3 regions of the Bacillus carboniphilus genome follow, and region 2 is predicted to be linked to each of the others. Evidence: riboswitches for the same ligand, from Rfam matches in the RefSeq annotation. Region 2 holds a riboswitch; each other region holds the start of a gene.
The links. Region 2 has a riboswitch for thiamine pyrophosphate ahead of tenA (thiaminase II). Riboswitches for the same ligand answer to the same signal wherever they lie in the genome.
Positions count from the first base shown of each region.

Region 1: it holds a riboswitch for thiamine pyrophosphate, as region 2 does, so the genes downstream of both, thiC (phosphomethylpyrimidine synthase ThiC) here and tenA (thiaminase II) in region 2, are expected to answer to the same signal.
Region 3: it holds a riboswitch for thiamine pyrophosphate, as region 2 does, so the genes downstream of both, LC087_RS01685 (FAD-dependent oxidoreductase) here and tenA (thiaminase II) in region 2, are expected to answer to the same signal.

Region 1 is NZ_CP129013.1:2,544,640-2,552,926, reverse strand. It holds gene LC087_RS13010 (L,D-transpeptidase) at 1-477, opposite strand, end outside; gene galE (UDP-glucose 4-epimerase GalE) at 804-1,793, shown strand; gene LC087_RS13000 (hypothetical protein) at 1,998-2,510, shown strand; partial or broken gene thiC (phosphomethylpyrimidine synthase ThiC) at 2,717-4,468, opposite strand; TPP riboswitch at 4,578-4,692, opposite strand; gene LC087_RS12990 (uracil-DNA glycosylase) at 4,936-5,598, shown strand; gene LC087_RS12985 (potassium channel family protein) at 5,621-6,610, shown strand; gene LC087_RS12980 (DUF5327 family protein) at 6,635-6,886, shown strand; gene LC087_RS12975 (DUF4181 domain-containing protein) at 6,925-7,326, opposite strand; gene LC087_RS12970 (DUF2179 domain-containing protein) at 7,346-7,891, opposite strand.
Region 2 is NZ_CP129013.1:443,394-451,680, forward strand. It holds gene LC087_RS02270 (ABC transporter ATP-binding protein) at 1-424, opposite strand, end outside; gene LC087_RS02275 (C45 family autoproteolytic acyltransferase/hydrolase) at 577-1,575, shown strand; TPP riboswitch at 1,729-1,831, shown strand; gene tenA (thiaminase II) at 1,943-2,611, shown strand; gene LC087_RS02285 (ECF transporter S component) at 2,640-3,221, shown strand; gene LC087_RS02290 (ABC transporter ATP-binding protein) at 3,238-4,686, shown strand; gene LC087_RS02295 (energy-coupling factor transporter transmembrane component T family protein) at 4,711-5,511, shown strand; gene thiM (hydroxyethylthiazole kinase) at 5,531-6,340, shown strand; gene LC087_RS02305 (cold-shock protein) at 6,377-6,577, opposite strand; gene LC087_RS02310 (hypothetical protein) at 6,810-7,493, opposite strand; gene LC087_RS02315 (hypothetical protein) at 7,490-8,227, opposite strand; gene LC087_RS02320 (ATP-binding cassette domain-containing protein) at 8,208-8,287, opposite strand, start outside.
Region 3 is NZ_CP129013.1:326,091-334,377, forward strand. It holds partial or broken gene mgtE (magnesium transporter) at 1-1,055, shown strand, start outside; partial or broken gene LC087_RS19525 (cation:proton antiporter) at 1,211-2,316, shown strand; gene LC087_RS19530 (potassium channel family protein) at 2,273-3,073, shown strand; TPP riboswitch at 3,121-3,254, shown strand; gene LC087_RS01685 (FAD-dependent oxidoreductase) at 3,356-4,297, shown strand; gene LC087_RS01690 (FAD-dependent oxidoreductase) at 4,281-5,066, shown strand; gene thiS (sulfur carrier protein ThiS) at 5,063-5,269, shown strand; gene LC087_RS01700 (thiazole synthase) at 5,266-6,039, shown strand; gene LC087_RS01705 (ThiF family adenylyltransferase) at 6,036-7,040, shown strand; gene thiD (bifunctional hydroxymethylpyrimidine kinase/phosphomethylpyrimidine kinase) at 7,082-7,891, shown strand; gene fabI (enoyl-ACP reductase FabI) at 8,155-8,287, shown strand, end outside.

The sequences.
Region 1 (8,287 bases), 1.5 Mb from region 2:
CGAAGATTGAAGGATATAGACATCGGTCTGTTTTTTCACTCTGTCAAAGAGCCAGCGAATTTCCTCGTTATGCATTCTTATACAACCTGCGCTCGCGTACGTACCAATGGAGTTAGAATTGGCATTGCCGTGAATGGCATAGGTTGTTCCAGGAGTACCGTTAGCGTGTAATCCTAACCAACGATCTCCTAAAGGGTTACTAGGATCACCGCCAGGAATATTTTCTTTATAATAAGGGCGGTTTTTAATTTTATTCACAATGGGGAAGATCCCCTCTGGTGTTTTGGAGTCCCCATTATTTCTCCCTGTTGCAACAGAAAATGTTTTAACAAGTTGACCATCTTCAAAGAATGCAAGTTGATTCGTACTTTTGTTAATAATAATTAATTGATTCGTCTTTGCAGACACGTTTTCTATTGGAGCCAAAAATCCTAAACAAAGAAGCATGAAACATAAGCTTATTTTTACAATCTTCAATAGTTCTCCTCCTAAAATGAAACGAAGATAATATTTGTCATATAAGTTCCTTATTTTTCTAAATGTATATGATTTGATCGTACATAATATGTAAAAGATTTGTAAAGGGTCAAATATACCAATTTAATAGAAGGATAGTTTTGCGAAATAGGCCTTTTGGTTTATTGTAGTTTGTCACTCAATAGATTTTTCTTGTGAGCATTTGACATATGATTGACGTTTAGCAATGATAGGATATATGTATTCAAGAGGGTACTCTTATAGAAATTAAAACGTTCAATAGATGAAAAGAAAATTAGTACGATGCAAGCAGAGGAGGAAAGATTATGTCGATTTTAGTTTGTGGTGGAGCAGGGTATATCGGAAGTCATGCCGTTTCTGAGCTCTTAGATCTTGGCGAAGATGTTATTATTGTGGATAATTTACAAACAGGTCATCAGCAAGCAGTGTTAGAAAAAGCAAAGTTTCATCAAGGTGATTTAAGAGATGAATCATTCTTACAGGAAATTTTCTCGAAATATACGATTGAAGCTGTGATTCATTTTGCGGCAGATTCCCTCGTAGGGGAAAGTGTAGAAAATCCATTTAAATATTATGATAACAATGTAACAGGAGCCCTTTCGTTATTAAAAGTGATGAATGAATTTGGAGTAAAGAAAATTGTGTTTTCTTCAACGGCTGCAACGTATGGAGAACCTAAAAATATTCCGATTTTGGAAAGTGACCCGACAGTACCAACAAACCCATATGGGGAAACAAAGCTGACGGTAGAAAAAATGTTGAAATGGGCAGAAAATGCTTATGGTATTCACTATGTGGTCCTCCGTTATTTTAATGTTGCAGGAGCCCATATGAAGGGGATTTTAGGAGAAGATCACCGTCCAGAAACACATTTAATCCCTATCATTCTTCAAGTGGCATTAGAAAAACGGGAAAAGATCATGATTTATGGAGATGATTATGATACACATGATGGCACTTGTATTCGGGATTATATTCATGTCACAGACTTAGCTAATGCTCATATATTAGCTATTAAAAAACTACGTCTTGACGGTAAGAGTGCGACCTATAATTTAGGGAATGGCAATGGCTTTACAGTAAAAGAAGTGATTGATGCGGCTAGAAAAGTAACTGGGCATCCAATACCTGCTGAAGTGGCACCTAGAAGAGCAGGAGACCCAGCTAAATTAGTGGCCTCCTCACAAAAAGCGATTTCGGAACTTGGTTGGAACCCTAAATATGCACAAATGGAAACGATCATCGAGAGCGCATGGCAGTGGTTTCAAAATCATCCTGATGGATATGAAAATTAATCATAAATAAACAAGACGAAGGCGAACTCTTTTAAGGGTTCGTCTTTTTCTATTTTTCTAGTATTTTGAGTAGATAAGTATGGACAGTGATTTTCTCCTTGCGGCTATTTTTACAGAAAAGCATTGAAATAAAGTGACCTTTAGTGTAAAATTACACATATGTTAACTTGATATACTATTTAGTTTTAAAGGAGAGAGCAAGAGATGAAATGGAAAGAGGTTAAATTATATAATGTCATTTTCCCGATTTGGCTCGTATTATTTTCCCCACCTGTTATTTTTATTTCGTTAATTGGAAACTTCCTTATTGATTCGATCGTTATTCTCGTTTGTTTTTATTTATTTAAAATATCAAAGCTGTATTTTGGGGTGAAGGATTTTTATAATAACAGCATAGGAAAGGTTTGGCTGTTTGGCTTTTTATCGGATTTCATAGGAATGTTGGTATTGCTTGCTGTAACCTTTTTGGATGGGGTTTTCTTTGACTATTACGAACTAGCCTCGGCGATTTCCTACGATCCATTCAGTCATCCTCTCGCCGTCGTCATTATAGTCTTTGCCATGGGCGTTGCGAGCTTTTTTATCTATTGGTTTAATCATAAATATACATTCAAACACATTATTCCAGATATAAAGGTTAGGAGAAGAGTATCAATCACGATTGCGATCATGACCCTTCCATGGACATATTTGCTCCCGACAAAGTGGTTTTTTTAAAAAGACTCAAGAGTTGAAATACCTCGAGAGTCTTATGTGAGCATTAATAGTAAAGGGATTCTGTTTTCATACACTTATAACACCTTCGCATATGCGGTGTTTCAAAAAAGCTATGCTGACATTGCTGCTGTATAGAGGAGATCTCTTTCTTTAGGCTACTCACTTCATTTTCAAGATCTTTAATTTGCTTCTGAAGTTCAGTTACATCAGTAGTATATTCGTGAGCCATCTTGAACAAATTCCTTTGATTTTTCTTTGTACCCTTCTTCAATGACTTCCTCTACAGATTTATCATCTTTTTGTGCCATCTCCCGGATGTCATGAGAGATTCGCATAGAGCAAAATTTAGGTCCACACATAGAACAGAAGTGGGCTGTTTTTGCTCCTTCTGCTGGTAACGTTTCATCATGATACTCACGGGCCTTTTCTGGATCAAGAGACAAATTAAATTGATCATGCCATCTAAATTCAAAGCGGGCTTTTGAAAGGGCGTTATCTCTTTTTTTGAGCCCCTGGATGTCCTTTCGCTAAATCAGCAGCATGGGCAGCAATTTTATAGGTAACCACTCCTTCTCTGACATCCTCTTTGTTCGGAAGTCCTAAATGCTCCTTTGGCGTCACATAACAGAGCATGGCTGTTCCATACCATCCAATCATAGCAGCACCAATGGCTGATGTAATATGATCATAACCAGGCGCAATATCGGTGGTTAGCGGCCCTAACGTGTAAAACGGAGCTTCATCACATATTTCTAACTGTTTATCCATATTTTCTTTGATTTGGTGCATGGGAACATGACCAGGACCTTCGATCATTACTTGAACATCGTGCTTCCAGGCAATTTTGGTCAGCTCTCCAAGCGTCTCAACTCAGCAAATTGAGCCTCATCATTGGCATCTGCGATGGAGCCAGGACGGAGCCCATCCCCTAATGAAACGGAGATATCGTATTTCTTTAAGATTTTACATATGTCTTCAAAGTGCGTATAGATGAAATTTTCTTTGTGATGAGCGAGACACCATTGGGCAAGAATCGAGCCCCCTCTTGATACAATCCCTGTCGTTCTTTTTGCTGTCATTGGAATGTATCGAAGGAGGACACCTGCATGGATTGTGAAGTAATCGACTCCCTGTTCTGCTTGTTCAATTAACGTATCACGGTAAACGTCCCATGTTAAGTCTTCGGCGATCCCGTTTACTTTCTCTAATGCTTGATAAATAGGAACGGTTCCTACAGGAACAGGGCAGTTTCGAATGATCCATTCCCTTGTGGTATGGATATCCTTTCCTGTAGATAAATCCATAAGTGTGTCAGCGCCCCATCTCGTTGCCCATGTCATTTTCTCTACTTCTTCTTCTATAGAGGAGGATACAACAGAATTCCCTATATTTGCATTTATTTTAACGTGAAAGTTTCGTCCAATAATCATTGGCTCACTTTCTGGGTGATTAATATTTGATGGGATAATGGCTTTTCCTTTGGCGACTTCTTCTCGAACGAACTCAGGGTCCATATTTTCTCTGATCGCGACATATTCCATTTCAGGAGTAACGATTCCTCTTTTGGCATAAGCCATTTGTGTGACGGATTGTTCTTCTTTTGCTCGGAGTGGTTTCCTTATTTTAAAAGGTGTCTCTTGTTTGAAACGCGGATCCCCTTCTTGATAGCCATTGTCTACTGCCTTTATCTTGCGTCCTTGATAGGATTCTACGTCTCCACGTTCCAAAACCCAGTTCGAACGAAGATTAGGTAATCCTTTTTCAATATCGACTGAATAATGAGGATCACTGTATGGTCCACTTGTATCATATACTTCAACGGGTGGATTCTTTGAAACGCCAAAGCTTCCGTCTGTATCTTCTTGGCTGATGGTCCGTAAGGGAACTTGAATATCTTCTCTGCTTCCTTTTTTATACTGCTTTTGACTGTTTGGAAATTGATAACTCCAATTTGACATCTAAATTCCTCCTTAATTTTTGGAATCGGATATCTGGGTCAAAAAAAGAGAATGACATAGGGCGTCATCCTCTCAGTAAGTATGTAATAGTAGCTTTGTCATCATGATAAACAAAGCCCCACTACTTCCCTACGCTGGTATGAGCCAGATCAGGTTCGAAGGGTCAAAGAACTTGCATCGTTCTTCTCTCAGCTCTTGCAATCAGAGCTCCCCTAGTAGATTCCTAATTTTATTGGTTGCTTACAATACTATAGCATAATTGGATATAATAACAAGTGTAAAGGTAGATTTTTGATATTTAGATAGGTTTCCTTAAAGAGTATTCAATAAACTGAAAAAAATGCTTATCTTTTTAACTGGTAACAGGAGTTACTTGGTTGTGCTTTTTGGGTTTAATAGACTTTTTCTCGAAATGACGCCGAGTCCAAAATCCTTTATGATGGTTGTAGAGGAAGGAGCACGTTGTTATGTTTTTAGAAATAGAAAATGATTGGTTTCAACACCTTAAACGACAACTTGAAGAGCCCTATTATCAAGAATTAATGACTTTTATTAAGCATGAATATGAAACGGAAATGATTTACCCTCAAAAGGATGAGGTTTTTACAGCTTTTAAAGCAACCCCACTCGAGAAGGTAAAGGTGGTGATTTTAGGACAGGATCCTTACCATCAACCGAATCAAGCTCATGGTCTTAGCTTTTCTGTGAAAAAAGGGATAAAGCTTCCTCCTTCATTACGAAGTATTTTCAAGGAGAGAGAAAATGATTTAGGAATCCCCTTTCCTAAGGATGGATGCTTATTGAACTGGGCAGAGCAAGGAGTCTTTTTATTAAATACGGTTTTAACCGTAAGAGAAGGAGAACCTTATTCTCACCGAAATAAAGGATGGGAAAGGTTTACGGATGAAGTGATTAAGTTAATAGATCAAAAGAACTCCCCCGTTGTTTTTGTTCTTTGGGGAAAGCATGCACAAAACAAAAAGGAAATGATCGATAAAGATAAACATTTTGTTCTAGAATCTCCCCATCCTAGTCCGTTATCAGCAAGCCGTGGTTTTTTTGGAAGTCATCCATTTTCAAAAGCAAATGCTTACTTGAAAGAGACGGGACAAACACCGATTGACTGGTAAGTACTCAGAGGAGTGAAGCATTATGATTGAACGGTATCGGCATGTGATGTACGCCACGTTAAGTATGCTTTCGGTCATCATATTTGGAACAGTAGGTTTTTATTTGACGGAAGGAATTTCGACTTTTGATGCCCTTTGGTTGACAGCTATTACGGTTTTAACTGTAGGATATGGTGACGCCGTCCCTCGAACTGAAGCGGGGAAAATCTTTGCCTTGTTTATTATTCCTATGGGTATAGGAATTGTTACCTACGCCATCGGAGCAGTAACAGCGCTCATATTGGAAGGGGAATTATCACGGTCATTAAGGAGAAAAAAAATGGTGAGTCAAATTGAGCATTTACAAGGTCACATTATTGTATGTGGATTTGGTCGAGTTGGAAGACAGGTGTATAATCAGTTACATATCGAAAATCAATCAGTTGTTGTTATTGAAAACAATCAAGACGTTTTGGAAACAATGGATGAAGACATTTTGTATGTGAACGGTGATGCTAGAATTAATGAAGTGTTAGTTAGGGCAGGTATTGAACGGGCAACAGGCTTAATTGCAACACTTCCGACGGATGCAGATAACGTTTTTGTTTCTTTATCAGCTAAAGAGTTCAATCAAGACCTCCATATTGTGGCGAGAGCGGCTTATTTGGAATCTGAAAACAAACTCAAAAGAGCTGGAGCAGACGTGGTAATTAACCCGACATCGATAAGCGGGAGAAGAATGGCCATGTCGATCTTAAAACCGAAAAGTGCGGAATATGTCGAAACGATATTCGTTAACAATCGAACAAAATTAGATATTGAGGAACTTATTTTATCTCATCAGAGTTCATTTATTAATAAGAGCATAGCTGAAAATAAAATAAGAGATCAATATGGAGTTACGATTTTAGCGGTTCAAAAAGGAGAGAAAGTCTTACATAATCCTTCGGCTGAACTTGTTTTAAAGGAAAAGGATATAATTTTCGTTTTTGGTGAAAGAGAGGACATCAAAAAACTAGAAATGGATGCTTAAAAATGAAGTAAGAAGGTGAAAAAAATGAACATATCCGTTTCAAGTATTTTAAATGAGATGGAGAAAGAGTTAACAAAAGCAAGACAATCAGAAAAAGATATACAATCTCATATCATGACGATTCGGTCGTTATGTAATGTCATATTAGAAAATAGTCAATCCGAGCAGGTTCACACCTCAAGTGAGCAACAATTAGCCAAAATGATGGGAGCAAAGCCAAAAGAGACTGTGACACCATCCGAAAATTCAAGCAATGATTCTATATTTGATTTTTAAAGGAAATGGATTCCTTCGATGAGGAATCCATTTCGTTCTTAGCCCAGAATCCATTGCGTAGTAGTTGCTAACAAGATGGTTCCAATTGGAACCCAAATAGCTGCTGCAAAATCAAGGTAATACTCTTTTGAACTTGGCGCATGCTTTTTGACCATTAACCCTCGATAAGTGCTGAGTATACTGAAGAAAATTGCAATTAATAAATACATGGGAATGGGAAGTAACGGTTTCCTGCTAATACTATCGATGGTCGTGCTCGCAAGGAGTACACAAATGCTCCAAATACTTAATATCTTCATTTCAGTAGAAAATTGTTCCCTACTAAATCGTTTGTTGTATTTTCTTTTTTTGCTTAAGTCAAATCTTTTCTTGATTAATTTTTCAACTAACCATGTAATTAAGAAAATGATAAGATAAATAATAACTAAAACCCAAATCAAAAGGGTGCTACCTCCTATGTTATTCGCTCTTTTTCTTTGCCTTCCCTCGATTTGATTTTTTCATACGTTCTAATATGAAGCCACCTTTAAAGGTTCTTGGTTCATAGGAGATAATAAAGGCTCTCGGTTCAAACTGCTCGATCATATCGATTAACTTACTTTCCTTATTTCTTTTTGTTAGGATATCCATCCTAATGCGACTACTATCTCGACCTTCGCCAACATAAATCGTTACACCAAAGCCATTACTCCTTAAGGTGTCGATAAGTTCTTGGTTTCGATCCATTGTATTAATTGTAACATTGATATAGCCAATCGCTAACTTTTCTTCGATTTTTGTCCCTAAAGGAATTCCTAGGCCAAACCCAACTGCGTACACAATCATAGACAAGACACTTGCGTCGTCACTAAAAACAAGCGAAAGGCCGAACACATAGATGAGCATTTCTACTACACCTAAAAGTGCAGCAAGAATGGTTACGTTTTTTACAAGGAAAATGGTCCTTAATGTGTAAATAGGAACAAAAACAAGTTGCAAAAGTAAAATTAGTAAAATATCTATCAATTTTTCCACCTCCATATTGTTTTACTCTATAAGAGATTGTTTATACATGAGTGCATTCTATAAGAAAAGCGCAAGCGCCTTGCTCAGCCACGACAAGCATAAGGCGCGGAGAAAAGAAAGGTGTTCTTTATCTTTTGTTCTACGTGACTTATGACCTCGAGTGGTTAGGCGCTGGAGCTAGACAGCAATGTTAGCACCTTCTTATAAAGGACAAAGTTTATACATTCTTATCTTTAAAAAATAAAATCTCAAAAAGGTCATCCCCCTTTTTGAGAATACAAAAAGTTCTCTCCATTTTAAACAAATGTACACTATCTTGTAAACGATGTTCAATAAATATTTGGTAGTGAATAGATGTAAATATATGAGAAGGGATTGGATTTAACATCATATTGC
Region 2 (8,287 bases):
TGATAAATAGGGGTGCCCGTAGCATGATTCGTAAAGAAATGAATACAAATGCTTGCACTTGACTAACATCGTTCGTCACTCGAGTGATTAAGGTTGATTCACTATAATTTCTAAACCGCTCAATGGGTAAATACTGAATTTTATGAAATAGATCTTTTCTTATGTGAAAGCCTACATTTTGACTTACTTGAGAAGAAAAATAAGTGTTGGCGATTCCTGCAATAAAAGCAAGTATGGCAGAAGCAAATAGCATGCTTCCCCAAAAATAAACCGCTTGAATATCTCTTTCGATGATTCCTTCATTTATAATAATCCCCATAATAATGGGTTGACTTAACTCGACTAAGAGTTCAATTCCCATAAGGAATAAGGCGATCCACATGGAAACTTTATGGTTTAGGACGTATTGATATATTCTTTTCATCGTGACCTCCTACCTTTTATGATTTCACTTAAAACTTAATTATAATAAAAGACACGGTTAGAGTAAAAATATTCAACTCGTTTGAATTTTTTTAGAGTTATAGTATAAAATTGTTAAAGAATGAACGGATATTAAAGGGGGATGGGTAAATAGTGGAATACCAAGTTGAAATCGTTCAAAGTAGAGGGAGTGCATACCATGTAGGGCAAGAGGTAGCACGAAAGTATGTGGAATATACACACTTACAAGGGGAAGTTCCTACTATCAACATAGAGGAAATGGAAAAGGTGTATGAAACATTTGCTCCACATTTTATTGAAGAGCTACAGGGGATAGCTGAAAGACTTGAAATACCTTATGAACGAGCAGCTTCCTTATACAGTGGATTTGCAGTACCGAAGCTTTCTGTGATGGGTTGTTCTGCTTTAATGACTCACGACTTTTATGTGAGGAACTATGATTTCTCTCCAGATTACTATGATGGTATATTCTCTCTTATTCAACAAGACGAGACTTTTGCATCTGCTGGTTATAATTTAAGTTTATTAGGACGTCACGATGGGGTCAATGAGAAAGGAGTTGTGGCAGGGTTACATTTTGTTAGCTTTAAAGATTATCAACCTCAAGTTTCTGCTTGGGCTGCCGTTCGGATGGTGTTAGATCGATGTGGATCCGCTAAAGAAGCAATCGACTTATTAAAGGAGATTCCGCACGCCGCCTGTTACAATTTTTCAATTGCAGATTCAACTGGTATGAAAGTGGTTGTTGAAGCGAGTCCAACAAAAGTAATGGTGAGAGAAGCAGTAGATAGGCTACCTTGTGTCAATCATTTTCAGCATCAAGAGTTAACACATTATAATCGCGAAAACATCCAACTCTCTACTAAAAGACTTGATTCATTTGAGGAAATCAAGGATCAGAATATGAACGCAAACGAAGTGTTTGACTTATTTCGTAAGGAAGAATCTCCTTTCTTTTTTAAATACTATGATGAACTGTTTGGTACGTTACATACGATTATGTACGAGTATAAAAGTAAAACAATTACAACTTGTTTAGCCAATGGAGAGAAGATTGTGATTCCTTTTGATAATTGGGTTAAGGGAGAGAATATGACTCTATCTGAACTGACAGGAATCATAACTCGTTGATAAGGGATGAAGATTTGAGAAAAGAATGATGACCAATGGAGAACAAGTAGCAAAGACACTTCATTTATATTAAGCTTTTACTCCTCTTAAAAAATATATCTCTTGTATTCAATCAAAAAGTATAGTAATCTTTATTTTGAATTAAATATGATCGTTTACCACTAGGGGTGCATATGAAATGCTGAGAGAAGCTGTTGCTTCAACCCTTGTACCTGATCTAGATTATACTAGCGTAGGAAAGTGGATGAATGGACTTGGTATGTCTATTTCCCACTCTTTCGTAGAGTGGTTTTTTATTGGCAAAATATTCTTTTTACATTTACCTCCTAGTGAAACGATTAAAAAACAGTAAGGTGGCGATTAAATGATGTGCTTTACAAAACAATTGAGAAAGGAAGCCGATTCCATTTGGCAAGCTAGTTTTGACCATCCGTTTGTGAAAGAGCTCGGAGAAGGAACGTTGTCTCTTGATCGGTTTAAATATTATGTATTACAAGATTCGTATTATTTAAATCATTTTTCCAGAGTTCAATCGATTGCTGCTTCGCAAGCGAAAGATTTACATATGACCAGTCGTTTAGCTTCTCATGCGATTGGGACAAGTGAAGCAGAATTATCACTTCATAAAAACTTTATTGAGCAGCTAGGTGTGACAAAGGGTGAGCTAGCGAACTTTAAACCTGCACCAACGGCTTATTCTTATACGTCTCACATGTATCGATCTGCCTTTACAGGGCGAATCGGTGATACGATTGCAGCATTATTACCTTGCTATTGGTTATACTATGAAATCGGGGAAAACCTTGCTGATAAAAAGCCAGATGAACCTATTTACCAAGAGTGGATTGCAACATATGGTGGAGACTGGTTCCGTCAGCTTGTAGAAGAAGTACTTCACCTATTAGATGAGATTGCTGAGAACGCTTCAGAAGAAGATAAGGAAAGAATGAAAGAGCATTTTATGATTAGTAGTCAATATGAGCTCATGTTTTGGGAAATGGCTTATCAAAAAGAAACATGGTTAGTTAATCAATAAAGAGAGAAAAGAATGAAGGTGTTTAAAGATGAAAAAAGGATTAAATTTAACAGATATTTTAGTAACCATCGTAATTGCAATTGTTTTTGGAATCGTTTATAAATTATGGGGCCCGCTTTGGGCAACAGTAAAGCCGATGGGTTTACATATTGAAGACTTAATCTATGGTATGTGGTTTATTGCCGCAACGGTTGCGTTTTTAATCATTCGTAAACCCGGTGTTGCCTTACTTGCAGAAACAGCAGCTGCCTCTGCAGAATTTATTACAGGATCAGAATTTGGGTTGTCGGTTTTAGTATATGGAATTCTACAGGGACTGTTTGCTGAACTTGTTTTTGCGGCAGCACGTTATAAACGATACGATATTATGATCGTTTCTATAGCAGCGTTTGCATCAGGGGTTGCTTCATTAATTGGGGATTATTATCAAGGTTATATTACTAGTTTAGAAACGTGGAACTTATTATTATTAGTAGGTGCAAGATTACTTGGATCGGTACTCATTGCTGGAGTGTTTGCCTATTATCTTGTTAAAGCATTGGAAGCAACAGGTGTGACGAATCTTGTTCGACCTGCATCGAAAGAAGATTATGATGCATTAGAGAAATAATTAGGATGTGTATAGCATGTCAAAAGAAGCTAGTGTAACAGATTTACGACTCAAATTTCCAGGGAGTTCATCTTTATTATTTAAAGATGTCTCCTCTTCTTTTATTAAAGGAGAAAAAGTATTAATATTAGGTCCTTCAGGGTGCGGAAAATCAACGTTGTTACAAGTGTTGTCAGGTTTGATTCCTCATTCGATTGAGGTGCCAATCAAAGTTGAAAAACAAACAATCCCAAATTCATGGGGTTACGTCTTTCAAGATCCAGACACGCAATTTTGTATGCCTTTTGTGGATGAAGAAATCGCTTTCGTTTTAGAAAACTTACAGATTCCTCGTCAAGAAATGAACGAAAAAATTAAACATTATATCAATATGGTCAGTCTTGATATTGAAAATCTCCACACATCAATTCAAACCCTTTCAGGAGGAATGAAACAGAGACTTGCAATTGCTTCTGTTATGGCGCTTGAGCCAGAAGTGCTTTTTTTAGATGAACCAACGGCTATGCTGGACCCAAAAGGTACAAGGCAAGTGTGGGAGACGATTAAATCGGTTACAGAGGATAAAACCGTTATCGTTGTGGAACATAACTTAAATCATGTATTAGATTTTATTGATCGCATCATTTTAATGAATGCCAATGGAGAAATCATGGCAGACGGACCTAAACAAGAGATCTTGTCTAATTATAAAGAAGAAATCATTGACCAAGGGATTTGGTATCCGGGTGTTTGGGATGATTATATCGAATCAAGAGAATCACTATCATACGACCAGTCCGAGGAACCTCAAATATCATTAAAAAATTTTAAAGGGTTTCGTGGGAAAAAAGTAAAAATCGATATAGAAGAAGCAGCTGTCACAAAAGGAGAATGGATTACGGTTATTGGGGAAAATGGAGCTGGAAAGAGTACACTTCTTCATGCCCTTATGAAGCTAGTGAAAACGTCAGGTGATTATTCCATTGAAGGACAGACAGTAGAAAATATAAAAAAATTAACCGACCAAGTGACGTTTGTTTTTCAAAATCCCGAGTTTCAATTTGTCACAAACTCTGTTTTTGACGAGGTCGCTTTTACATTGAGATTAGAAAAGCATGATGAAATATTTGTTGAAGAAAAAACGAATAAGCTCCTTCATGAATTTAAAATAGATGAACAAAAAAATCAACATCCTTATCAGTTATCCATGGGACAAAAACGAAGACTTAGTGTAGCAGCAGCGATTATTAAAGAACAAAAGATAGTCTTATTAGATGAACCAACGTTTGGGCAAGATGCGAAAAATACGTTTGCGATTTTAGAGATGATTGAACATTGGCAAAGAAGAGGAACGACAATCATTATGGTGACACATAGCATGGAAATCGTTAAACACTTTTCAACGAGAGTGTGGGAAATTTCGAAAGGAACACTTGTTTTTGATGGAGATCCAAAAGACTATTTTAGAAAAGAAAAGGAAAAGTAACAAAGGATTGGAGGTGATAGGACAGTGCAATTTGACTTTACATATAAAGAAACGTGGCTTCATAAAATCAACCCTAGCTTAAAACTGCTGACGATGGTTGTCCTGTTTTTATTTGTGCTGTTTATTCATAACATTAACTATATGATAAATTTTACGATCATTACATTTATTCTTTTTCTCTGTTTTTCAGGTCATCCGATAAAAAGAGTGCTCATAATTATGATTCCTTTTATCTTCATATTTATATCAACGGCAATGTCCATGATTTTATTTGGAGAAGGTGAAACCACTTGGTTTAAGTGGGGACTCATCCATATCACAGAAGAAAGTTTTTTTAGAGGAGTACATATTGGTTTTCGTGCATTAACCTTTGCTGGTTTAGGTGTGACATTTGCATTAACCACGAGGCCTGTTTATTTATTTTATTCATTGATGCAACAATTAAAGCTTCCGCCAAAGTATGCGTACAGTTTTATGGCTGGTTTAAGATTAATTCCGATTATGATTGAGGAATTTCAAACGATACGCTATGCCATGAGGATTCGTGGAGTAGAAAGTAAGAAAGGAATCAAAGGATTTTATGAGAAACTGAAAGCCTTTTCGATCCCCATGTTGTCCCAAAGTATTAGACGTGCCCATCGAATTGCGGTTGCGATGGAAGCAAAAAGGTTTTCACAAGTCAAAGAGAGAACCTATTATTATAAGATTTCTTTTTCAAAGTACGATGTAGTGTTTGTGTTCTATTTTGTAGTGATGGTTTCACTTGCCTATATGTCTAGTCAACAATTTCCATATTTTGATATTTTGGATGTGAGAAATAATTAATTATAAAGGAGAAAATCTAATGAACAACGAACAAATAACCTTTACCTTAAAAAAGGTAAGAGAACAGTGTCCGCTTATTCATAACATTACAAATGTGGTTGTGACGAATTTTACGGCTAATGGATTGTTAGCAGTTGGTGCGTCACCTGTAATGGCCTATGCGAAAGAAGAAGTAGAAGATATGGTTAAGATTGCAGGAGCACTTGTTTTAAACATCGGCACCCTTAATGAAACAGATGTAGAAGCAATGATTTTAGCAGGAAGAGCAGCAAATAAAAAGGGGATTCCTGTTATTTTTGACCCCGTCGGTGCAGGAGCGACTCCCTATCGAACAGAGACGGCCAAACGTATCATGAGTGAAGTTCAAATCACTCTTTTAAGAGGAAATGTCGCTGAAGTGGCAAATGTCATTGATGAAGTTTGGGAAATAAAAGGAGTAGATGCGGGTAGTGGTTCTCAAGACCTTAGCTCTTTAGCCAAAAAAGCTGCTAAGCAGTTAAACTGCACGGTTGTGATTACAGGGAAAGATGATGTCATTACAAATGGAGAAACAACGTATGTTATGAGTAACGGTCATATCTCTTTAACAAAAGTGACTGGGACAGGCTGCTTGTTATCGTCTGTCATTGCTGCCTTTTGTGCGGTAGAAGAAAATACGGTAGAAGCGTCAGCTGCGGCGGTTGGTTTTTACACAGTAGCGGCGGAAATAGCCTTTGAAAAAGAGGGGAGGAAAGGGATTGGCAGTTTTCAAGTTGAATTTTTAAATCAGTTAGAGCAAATAGATGAGATTGAGCTATATAATCGAGTTTTAATTGAAGAAAAAAGGTAATGAAAAACCCCCTTCTTAGTGAAGGGGGTTAATAAATTATGCTACTACTACGTTAGCAGCTTGTGGTCCACGTTGTCCTTCTTCGATATCGAAGTTAACTGTTTGACCTTCTTCTAAAGTTTTGAAACCTTCGCCTTGAATAGCAGAGAAATGTACGAATACATCAGAACCGCCTTCAACTTCGATAAATCCAAAACCTTTTTCTGAGTTAAACCATTTTACTTTACCAGTGTTCATAAAAAATTTCCTCCTAGTGCCATTAAGCACAAAATATTACTATTCTTGCTCTTACATATTCATTCTAGACAAAATTACATAAAAGTATTTCTGCTATCACTCATCATATTCCGAACGCCAATAGTATATTCATCTTAACATACAAATATAAAAAAAGAAACATCTAGTGGAAAAAATATTATTGAAATGATCAATCTAATTTTGAATCATACAGTTGAAACTTGGGATTTACCTAATTGATATATTGGATCATAACATTATCACTAGATGTAATGGTAAGATCAGCAGGAACAATTAAATAAATGCTTTGAATATCCATTCGTTCATATTGTTCTGAGTGATCCATTAACGTTTTTTCTGATATTTGTCTTGAAGGAAAAGGTAGGCTGCCTAAAGAAAGTTCAATTTCAAGATGCTGAGGAACAATGATCAACCTACCATCCCTTATTTTCACTTGATACGGTTTTACATACTTAGAAAAATCATATCCATTCTTGGTTAGATAACCAAAAAAGAGATACCCTTCAATTAAATCCTTATGTTGAGTACTTCTTTCAACAAAAATGTCAGCATAATATTCGGAAAAATCAATGTGTAATGATTTTTCTTGGTAATTGGTAAATACGAATGTGTCTTTTAAGTGTTCTTCTTTCAACTTATCGATGTTTCCCTTTTCTAAAGCTGAATAATCCTTTTCAAAGTCAGTATTGGAGATCTCACTTTTGTTTACTTCGTTGTTAAAAAAGAATGTCATATATAACGTACTTGCGACTATTACAACAACGTAAGCAAGGATCCAATAGTTTGTTGCCTTTAATGTGAAAATGGTGGATTTTTTAAAAAAATGAATAACGCCAATGATAATACCAAGTACTAGTAAAAAAGTGATGAGTTGAGCCCAAATAAATGAATTCATCGTCTTACCTCCAATCGGTTGATAATCGTAAAGGAAACACTGAATAGGACAGAGGCTACAATGACAATTTTAAAGATCAATAAACCACTATTGGTTTCCTTCATAAAAAATGTAAAGGTGTTAGCCATGATCGAATTTTCATCGTTCGCAGATAAAAATAGCGTTCCGAAAAAAACAATAGGGATCATGAAGGCGAACATTTTATGAAGTTGGACAATCGAGCCGACTAAATAACCAATCGAGCTGATTAATCCACAATAGAAAAAGAGAACAATAACAGTGACTAACCCTTCTAAAAAAGTAGCATGTACATTTACGAATTGATCGTTAATAAAAAAATAAACAATAAGCTTTAATAAGTTTCCTGAAAGAATCGAGGTGATGCTCCCGATTAGACAGCAAATGAGTATAAAAAGAAGATTAGAAAGGTTGCTTGTGAACCGGTTTGTGATGAATACGAAGTCTTGGGCACGATAAGGTCTCGTTGTTACTGTTAAAGCGATGATAAACGCCCATATAAACGTAAAAATAATCACCATATCAGCTGTATAGTAGCTAACATAGAGATTGTAATATGCTCCACCACTTCCTGAGCTAGCTACACCATTTAATGAAAAAAGGATGCCCACTAATTGAACGAGAATTAATGAACTAAATGCATCGATATTTGCCTTTAGTTTGAAAAGGAATTGTTTTTTTATTGTTTCTAGTAAACTAATTATTTGAAAAGACATCGTCAATTCCACCTTTAGTTTCATTCGTTAAATATACACATAAATCACTGGTTTTCACGC
Region 3 (8,287 bases), 120 kb from region 2:
TGAGCTTGATAAAGACCAGGTAGCCAGTTATTTATCACTCATGCAAGATGAATCGGCAAAAGAGATTCGTGAACTTCTGCATTATGAGGAATTTACCGCAGGTAGTATTATGACAACTGAATATATTGCCATTCATTCTAATCAAACGGTTCGTTCTGCCATGCAAATACTACGTAATGAAGCACCGAAAGCTGAAACCATTTATTATGTGTACGTCGTAGATGAAGAGGAAAAGCTTGTAGGTGTTATATCATTGAGAGACTTAATCGTTTATGATGATGAAACGATGATTGTTGATATTATGAGTGACAGGGTTTATTATGTATCCGTTGCTGACGATCAAGAAGAAGTAGCCAGAAAAATGAAGGATTATGACTTTTTAGCTTTTCCAGTTGTGGATTTTCAGCAGCATCTTTTAGGAATTATAACAGTTGATGACATAATTGATGTTATAGAAGAAGAGGCTTCAGAGGATTATTCAAAATTAGCGGGTGTTCCTGATGTTGACGCCTATGACAAAAGTGCTTGGGTTGCTGCGAGAAAAAGGTTACCTTGGCTAATCATACTACTTTTTCTTGGAATGTTTAATGCGAGTATTATTGGTCAATTTGAAGAGACGTTAGAATCAGTTGCTATGCTAGCGGTATTTATTCCACTAATTGCCGGGATGGCAGGAAATACAGGAACTCAATCATTAGCTGTTGCTGTCAGGAGAATTACGATAGGAGATGAGCAAAGGGATAGCTTTTGGAAATTGTTTATGAAAGAGGCTGGTACCGGGTTTATTACTGGGGGGAGTTTGTGGTATTGTAGTGACTCTTGTGATCTTCTTATGGCAAGATTCCTTCTATTTAGGAATTTTAGTTGGAACTTCTATTTTCCTTACTTTAATAGTGGCTACAATTGCAGGGTCTGTTGTGCCAATGATCATGCATCGTTTTAAAGTGGATCCAGCGGTTGCTTCAGGACCATTTATTACAACTATTAATGATATCATTAGTATCATTATTTATTTTGGTTTAGCAACTTTTTTTATAAATCAATTGCTACTATAATTGCAATATTGTATATTCATACAGAGGATGTTATGAAAGTATTTAAAATAAATTGAGGTGGTGAACGAAATTTTACTTTCAGTTTTAATGTAGTGAAATGGATTTCACACCTTTTACATAACAAATGAACGTTTTTTTGAGAAGGAGGTAAGTGAATGGAACACGGTCAAGCTTCTGTTACATCACTTGTTATTGTTGTTATAATTGCATTTTTAACACCGCTTATACTTCATCGGCTGAAATTAAATATTATCCCAGTCGTGGTAGCTGAATTAATTATGGGATTAATTATTGGGAAAAGTGGTTTTAATATTGTTCATCCTGATACATGGCTTGAAACTCTCTCCACGCTAGGGTTTATATTCTTAATGTTTTTAAGTGGTTTGGAGATTGATTTTACCGCCTTTGCGAAAAAAGGTAAACAACGAGAAAAGTTGCCAAATGGTAAAGATACACCGAACGCATTTTTAGTAGCATCCATTGTTTTCGTAGGGATCTTTATCATTTCTTTATTTTTATCATACTTATTTGTATGGACCGGTTATATCGATAATGGGTTTTTAATGACATTAATCATTTCCACGATCTCTTTAGGGGTTGTTGTTCCAACCTTAAAAAGTGAACACATTATGAAAACCAACATAGGGCAAATTATTTTACTTGTTGCAGTTATTGCAGATTTAGCGACAATGATCTTATTAGCTGTTTTTGTATCCATTTATGGAGGTGGAGATAACAATACTTGGCTGTTACTTGTTTTGTTTGGTGCAGGAATTGTATTGTTCCTTGTAGGGAAAAAATTCCAAAATCGTTCATTTGTAGAGTCCATGTCTAAGGGAACCATTCAAATTGGTACACGAGCTGTTTTCACCCTAATAATTTTGTTAGTAGGAATTTCAGAAAGTGTAGGGGCAGAAAACATACTTGGTGCATTTTTAGCGGGAGTATTAGTCTCGTTGTTATCTCCAAATCAAGAGTTAGTTCAAAAATTAGATTCGTTTGGATATGGCTTTTTAATCCCGATCTTTTTTGTGATGGTGGGCGTAGAGTGGATGTTTGGAGTTTGTTATCTGAACCAAAAATGCTTACCTTAATTCCTTTGCTGTTATTAGCTTTATTTCTGTCAAAAATAGTTCCTGTATATTTTATTCGCAGATGGTATGATAATCGAACAACCATTGCAGCAGGATTTTTGTTGACGTCGAACCTTATCACTTGTGATTGCAGCGGCGACGATTGGAGAAAGAATAAATGTCATTGATGAAAATATGTCTGGTGCACTTATTTTAGTTGCTGTCATATCAAGTGTTATATCACCGATCGGATTTAAGAAGATATTCCCACAACAAGAGGTAACGGAGGCTCGCCAAAAGGTTGTCTTCATTGGTGCAAACCAGATGACTTTACCTGTTACAAGAGAGCTCAATAAAAACATTTTTGAAACAACGGTTTTCCATACACGTCAAGATAAAATAGATAAAAAAATTGTGGAATCCGTGTTTAAAATTGAGGAGCTATCCGATTATTCTTTAGCTACGTTAAAAGAATTAAATATATTTAAAGCTGATATTTTAGTAGTTGCGACTGGCGATGAAGATCGAAATGCAGAGATTGCCATATATGCGAAAGAAACAAATAGAGTAAAACGAGTAATCGCAAGTGTGGCTTCTCCAAGCTTAGCTGATTCCTTAAAAGAGCATGATATAGATGTGTTCTCTGTATTGTTATCAACTAAGACCCTTTTAAGAGCTCTTATTGAAGCGCCAAGTGTGATGAGAATTCTTCAAAATGAAGAAACAACGCTTTATCAAATTAACATGAATAATTATAATTACGATGGAATTTACTTAAGAAACTTCCCTTTTACAGGAGACATTATTTTTGTCAGGATTTTTAGAGGGAATGATTCGATTGTTCCTCATGGTGACACAGAGTTAAAAGCTGGAGATCGATTAATTGTCACTGGTTCACGGGAATATGTAGATGAATTAAAGGTAGAGCTTGAGTTCGTAAACTGATTGCTTGAAAAATTGATCATTCATGATACTATTAAACTAATCATAAATAAAACTGCTAGGGGAGCCTTTAGGAAAAAGTACGATAATGTACATATAAAAGGCTGAGATTAAAGTGAAACTTTAAGACTCTTAGAACCTGATTCTGGATTATACCAGCGTAGGGAAGTGGTTTGTGTACGTTTCTTTATGTAGCGTTTACAAAACCACTTTCTTTTTTCAGAGAGTGGTTTTTTTATGTTTTTGACAAACAACTCATAATAAAGGATAGTGAGTCAAGCCAATATGCTTATACACGCGATAACTGATGATCGTCTTCCTGTTTCCCAATTGGCAAAGAAAATAGAAGACATTAGCCAAAAAGTAGATGGGATTCAAATTAGGGAGAAAAAGAAATCAGATCAACAATGGAGAACTTTACTTAATATGCTGTTAGAGAGAGGTGTGCAGAAAGAGAAGTTGATTATTAATCACCGTCTCAATATTGCAATGGAATTTGGAATTAATCAAATTCATTTACCTATAAATAGTTATCAGGTTGAAGAAGCAAAAAAAATAAATCCAAATTTTACAATAGGGGTCTCAGTACATAGTAAAGAAGAGGCAAGGAATCGACTAAATGAAAAGATTGATTATTTATATTATGGGAATGTGTTTAAAACATCCTGTAAGCCAGGAAAGAAGGGAAAAGGGAATCAGTCTTTAGAAGAAATTGTTCAAATAAGTACCGTCCCTATATTTGCGATAGGTGGGATTGATCATCAATCTATTCCAAAAATTAATCAAAAGAAAGTGGCTGGAGTTGCCGTAAGGTCCTTTATTTTTTCAAGTATCGATCCTGTTTCCGCCATTTTACTTTTGAAAGGAAGAGGGGGAACTTCATTGAATTTTGATTTAGGTGTGATTGGTGGAGGAATCATCGGTCAGTCGATTGCCTATCAACTAGCTAAAGAAGGGCTTAAAGTTGTAGTATTTGATAACGGTCAACTTCAATCACAAGCAACCAATGCAGCTGCTGGAATGTTAGGTGTCCATACGGAAAATGAAGAGCAAGATCTTTTTTATGACTTTTGTCGAGAAAGTCGAGATTTACTCCCGCTCTTATCAGAAGAATTATATGAAGAAACAGGTATTGATATTGAACATGTCCAAACGGGGATGTATCGTTTATCGTTACAGGAGCAAGAAAGGGATTCCTTTAAAGGATTGGGTGCAAGAGTATTCTGAGATTGCTTGGCATGATTATAAGGAAATCAACCGTCGTGAACCATGTATATCAGAGAGTATACATGGTGGAGTATTTATGCCAAACGATGGTCATGTTTCCCCGGTAAATCTTCTTTTCGCCTTTAGACGCGGAGCTTATCAACTAGGTGCCGTAACTTTTGATGAAACAACTGTAATGGATGTAAAACCAGTTGAAGATTACGTTGAAATTCATACAGATAAGGGAATTTTTCAGACGAAGCAAGTTGTGATCGCATCTGGAGTTTGGAGCGGTTTTTTCTTTGAGAAGTTAGGGTTATCAAATGTAATGCATCCTGTAAAAGGGGAATGCTTATCCGTAATGCCGAAGAGAAAGCTATGTACGAATACACTATTTTATGAGGATTGTTATATTGTGCCTAAACGGGACGGCAGAATGATTATTGGAGCTTCGTCAAAAGCGGGAGATTGGACAGATGGCTGTTCTACTCATTCTGTTCAACAGTTGTTATCAAAAGCGTATAACCTTATACCAGAATTGACCTCTGCAACATTAATCAATAGTTGGTATGGAATAAGGCCGGATACAAAGGATCATAAACCGATTATTGGAAAACACCCTGACCATGATCATGTGTATTTTGCTACAGGCCATTATCGCAATGGGATATTACTTGCCCCAATGACAGGGAGACTCATGAAAGAAATGATAGTAAATAAAACAGGTGAGTTTGATCAATTTAAGAAGGAATTTTCCATTGAACGTTTTAAGAAGGAGGCGATTACATGATGAAACTATTGCTAAATGGGCAAGAGGTCGAAATTTCAGAAGACAATTTAACAATAAGTAAGCTTCTGCAACATTATGATATAAGCGAAAAAATAGCCATTGTGGAACAGAATGAACAAGTTGTAAGTAAAGAAAAATATTCACAGCAACCAATTGTTGATGGTGACCGAATAGAAATCGTTCATTTCGTAGGAGGAGGATGAAAATATTAAAAATAGAAAATAAACAATTCCATTCAAGGTTATTATTAGGGACAGGGAAATACCCCGATTTTGAAACACAATATCAAGCTGTAACAGAATCCAAAACAGAAATATTAACATTTGCCGTAAGAAGAATGGATATTTTTGAAAAGTCACAGCCTAACCTACTAGAAAAGTTAGATTTGAATAAATATACGTTGCTTCCAAATACAGCAGGAGCTAAAACGGCAGAAGAAGCCGTTCGAATTGCGCGCTTAGCTAAAGCTTCAGGGCTTTGCGATATGATTAAAGTGGAAGTGATTGGCTGTGATAAAACGTTGTTACCTGATCCAATTGAAACGGTAAAAGCATCTGAAATTCTATTAGATGAAGGATTTATTGTTTTACCGTACATATACGATGATGTTGTTTTAGCGAGAAGGCTAGAGGAATTAGGTGTTCATGCCATAATGCCAGGAGCTTCTCCTATTGGTTCGGGCCAAGGGATTATAAATCCATTAAACTTACAATTCATTATTGACCAAGCGAGCGTTCCCGTTATCGTAGATGCAGGTATCGGATCTGCTTCTGATGCCGCACTTGCCATGGAATTAGGAGCTGATGGTGTACTTTTGAACACTGCTGTAGCTGGAGCAAAGAATCCTGTGCAAATGGCTAAGGCGATGAAATTAGCCATTGAAGCTGGAAGATTAAGCTTCGAAGCTGGTCGTATCGAAAAGAAAACCTATGCTCGTCCAAGTAGTCCTTCAGAAGGGATGTTCACTTCATAATGGAGCGTTATTCTAGACAAATGTTATTTGATCCTATTGGAGAAATAGGTCAAAACCAAATTAGCTCGACACGAATTTTACTTGTCGGTGCTGGGGCATTAGGAAGTGCAAATGCTGAAATGCTCGTTCGTGCAGGAGTAAAGGAAATAACGATTATTGACCGAGATTACGTGGATTACTCAAATCTTCAACGTCAACAGTTGTATAGTGAACGAGATGTTGAGGACCATCTTCCTAAAGCTATTGCTGCTGAAAAACGTTTAAGTCAAATTAATAGCCATGTCAAAATTACTGGGGTTGTCGATGATTTTTCGGCTCATAACGCAGAAAAACTAGTCAGTCATGTTGATTTGATTATAGATGGAACCGATAATTTTGAAACTAGATTTCTAATAAACGATTTAGCTATTAAAAAAGAGATTCCATGGATTTATGGAGGGTGCGTAGGCAGTTATGGGATGACGTTTGCTATAATTCCAGGAAAGACTCCTTGTTTGCATTGCTTGTTAAAAGAACTCCCTTTGCAGGGAGTTACCTGTGAGACGAGAGGTGTCATTAGCCCAGTCGTCCAAGTGGTTGCAGCTCATCAAGCGACTTTAGCATTGAAATGGATGGTGGGAGAGCGTATTGATTCCACGATTACTTCCTTTGATTTATGGTCAAATCAAAATACATCCATGCATTTTGATTCGTTTAAGGATGAACATTGTGAAACGTGTGGAAGAACGCCAACTTATCCATATTTACAAGGTGAGCAAACATCGAAAACAGCGGTTCTTTGTGGAAGAGATACTGTACAGATTCGGTCAAATCCCCTTCCTTTACAAACAATAGCCAAAAGGATTAAACCTCATGTTCATAAGCTTATTATCAATGATTATTTGTTATCATTTTCCACCGATACGTATCGAATTGTTTTATTTCAAGATGGAAGAGCTTTAATTCATGGGACAAAAAATATACACGAAGCGAAAACGTTTTATCATAAATGGATTGGTTGAACAGATTAAAATGAATAAGAGGAAATGGGGATATTACAGGGATGAATGAAATAAAAAAAGTGTTAACAATAGCAGGATCAGATTCTGGTGGGGGAGCTGGAATACAAGCAGACATAAAAACATTTCAACAGTTTCACGTATTTGGAATGACTGCCATTACGGCTGTTACGGCCCAAAATACAACAGGTGTTCAGGGGATTTATCCTCTCGCTTTAGAAGGAATCTCTAAACAAATTGATGCCGTTGCAACAGATTTGCGCCCTGATGCGGTTAAAACGGGTATGCTTTTTAATGAAGAAGTAATAGAATTAGTCTCCACAAAAGTGAAAGAACACAAAATAACGCAACTAGTGATTGATCCCGTGATGATTGCTAAAGGAGGACAACCTCTTTTGCAGTCAACTGCTGTAAGGAGCATGAAAGAAAAGCTTATTCCTCAAGCTTGCGTCATTACCCCAAATATACCTGAAGCTGAAGCGTTAGTTGGAATGAAAATTGAACGTTTAGATGATCGGAAGAAAGCTGCGAAAGCTCTTCATAACTTAGGAGCTAAAAATGTCATCATAAAAGGTGGGCATGATTCAAATGACCAAAAAGTAGTGGACCTTTTATATGATGGAGAAGAGTTTCATTACTTTGAAGGGGAGCGTGTAAACACTCCACATACCCATGGAACTGGTTGTACGTTTTCAGCAGCTTTAACTGCGTGTCTTGCAAAAGGTTCTTCGATTGTCGAGGCGACTGAGATTGCTAAAAATTATATACAAGAGGCGATTCAGAATACACTTCATTTTGGTTCAGGGCATGGTCCAACAAATCATTGGGCTTACCATATGAAAAAAATCGATTGAAATAAGAGGAACATACGGCATTGTATGTTCCTTTTTACTTTAAGAAAAATCAATGATATAATTAAGACTAGGTTCTAATAACATGTAATAAGAAAAGTTCAAGCGCACGCCCTTTTAGCAACGAAGGGTAAAATAGGAACGTCAACGTTTGCACATCATGTGCGTCTGAGTTGCTGGGCGATGAAGCTGGACACCGGTTAAAACCACAAGCTAAATAAGAACCTATTTATATATTTTTTTAAATTAAATATAGGAGGATTGCAATGAATCTTTCATTAGAAGGTAAGAATATTGTTGTCATGGGTGTTGCTAATAAACGAAGTATTGCTTGGGGAATCGCACGTTCTTTACATAATGCTGGTGCACGGATAATTTTTACGTATGCTACAGAAAGGT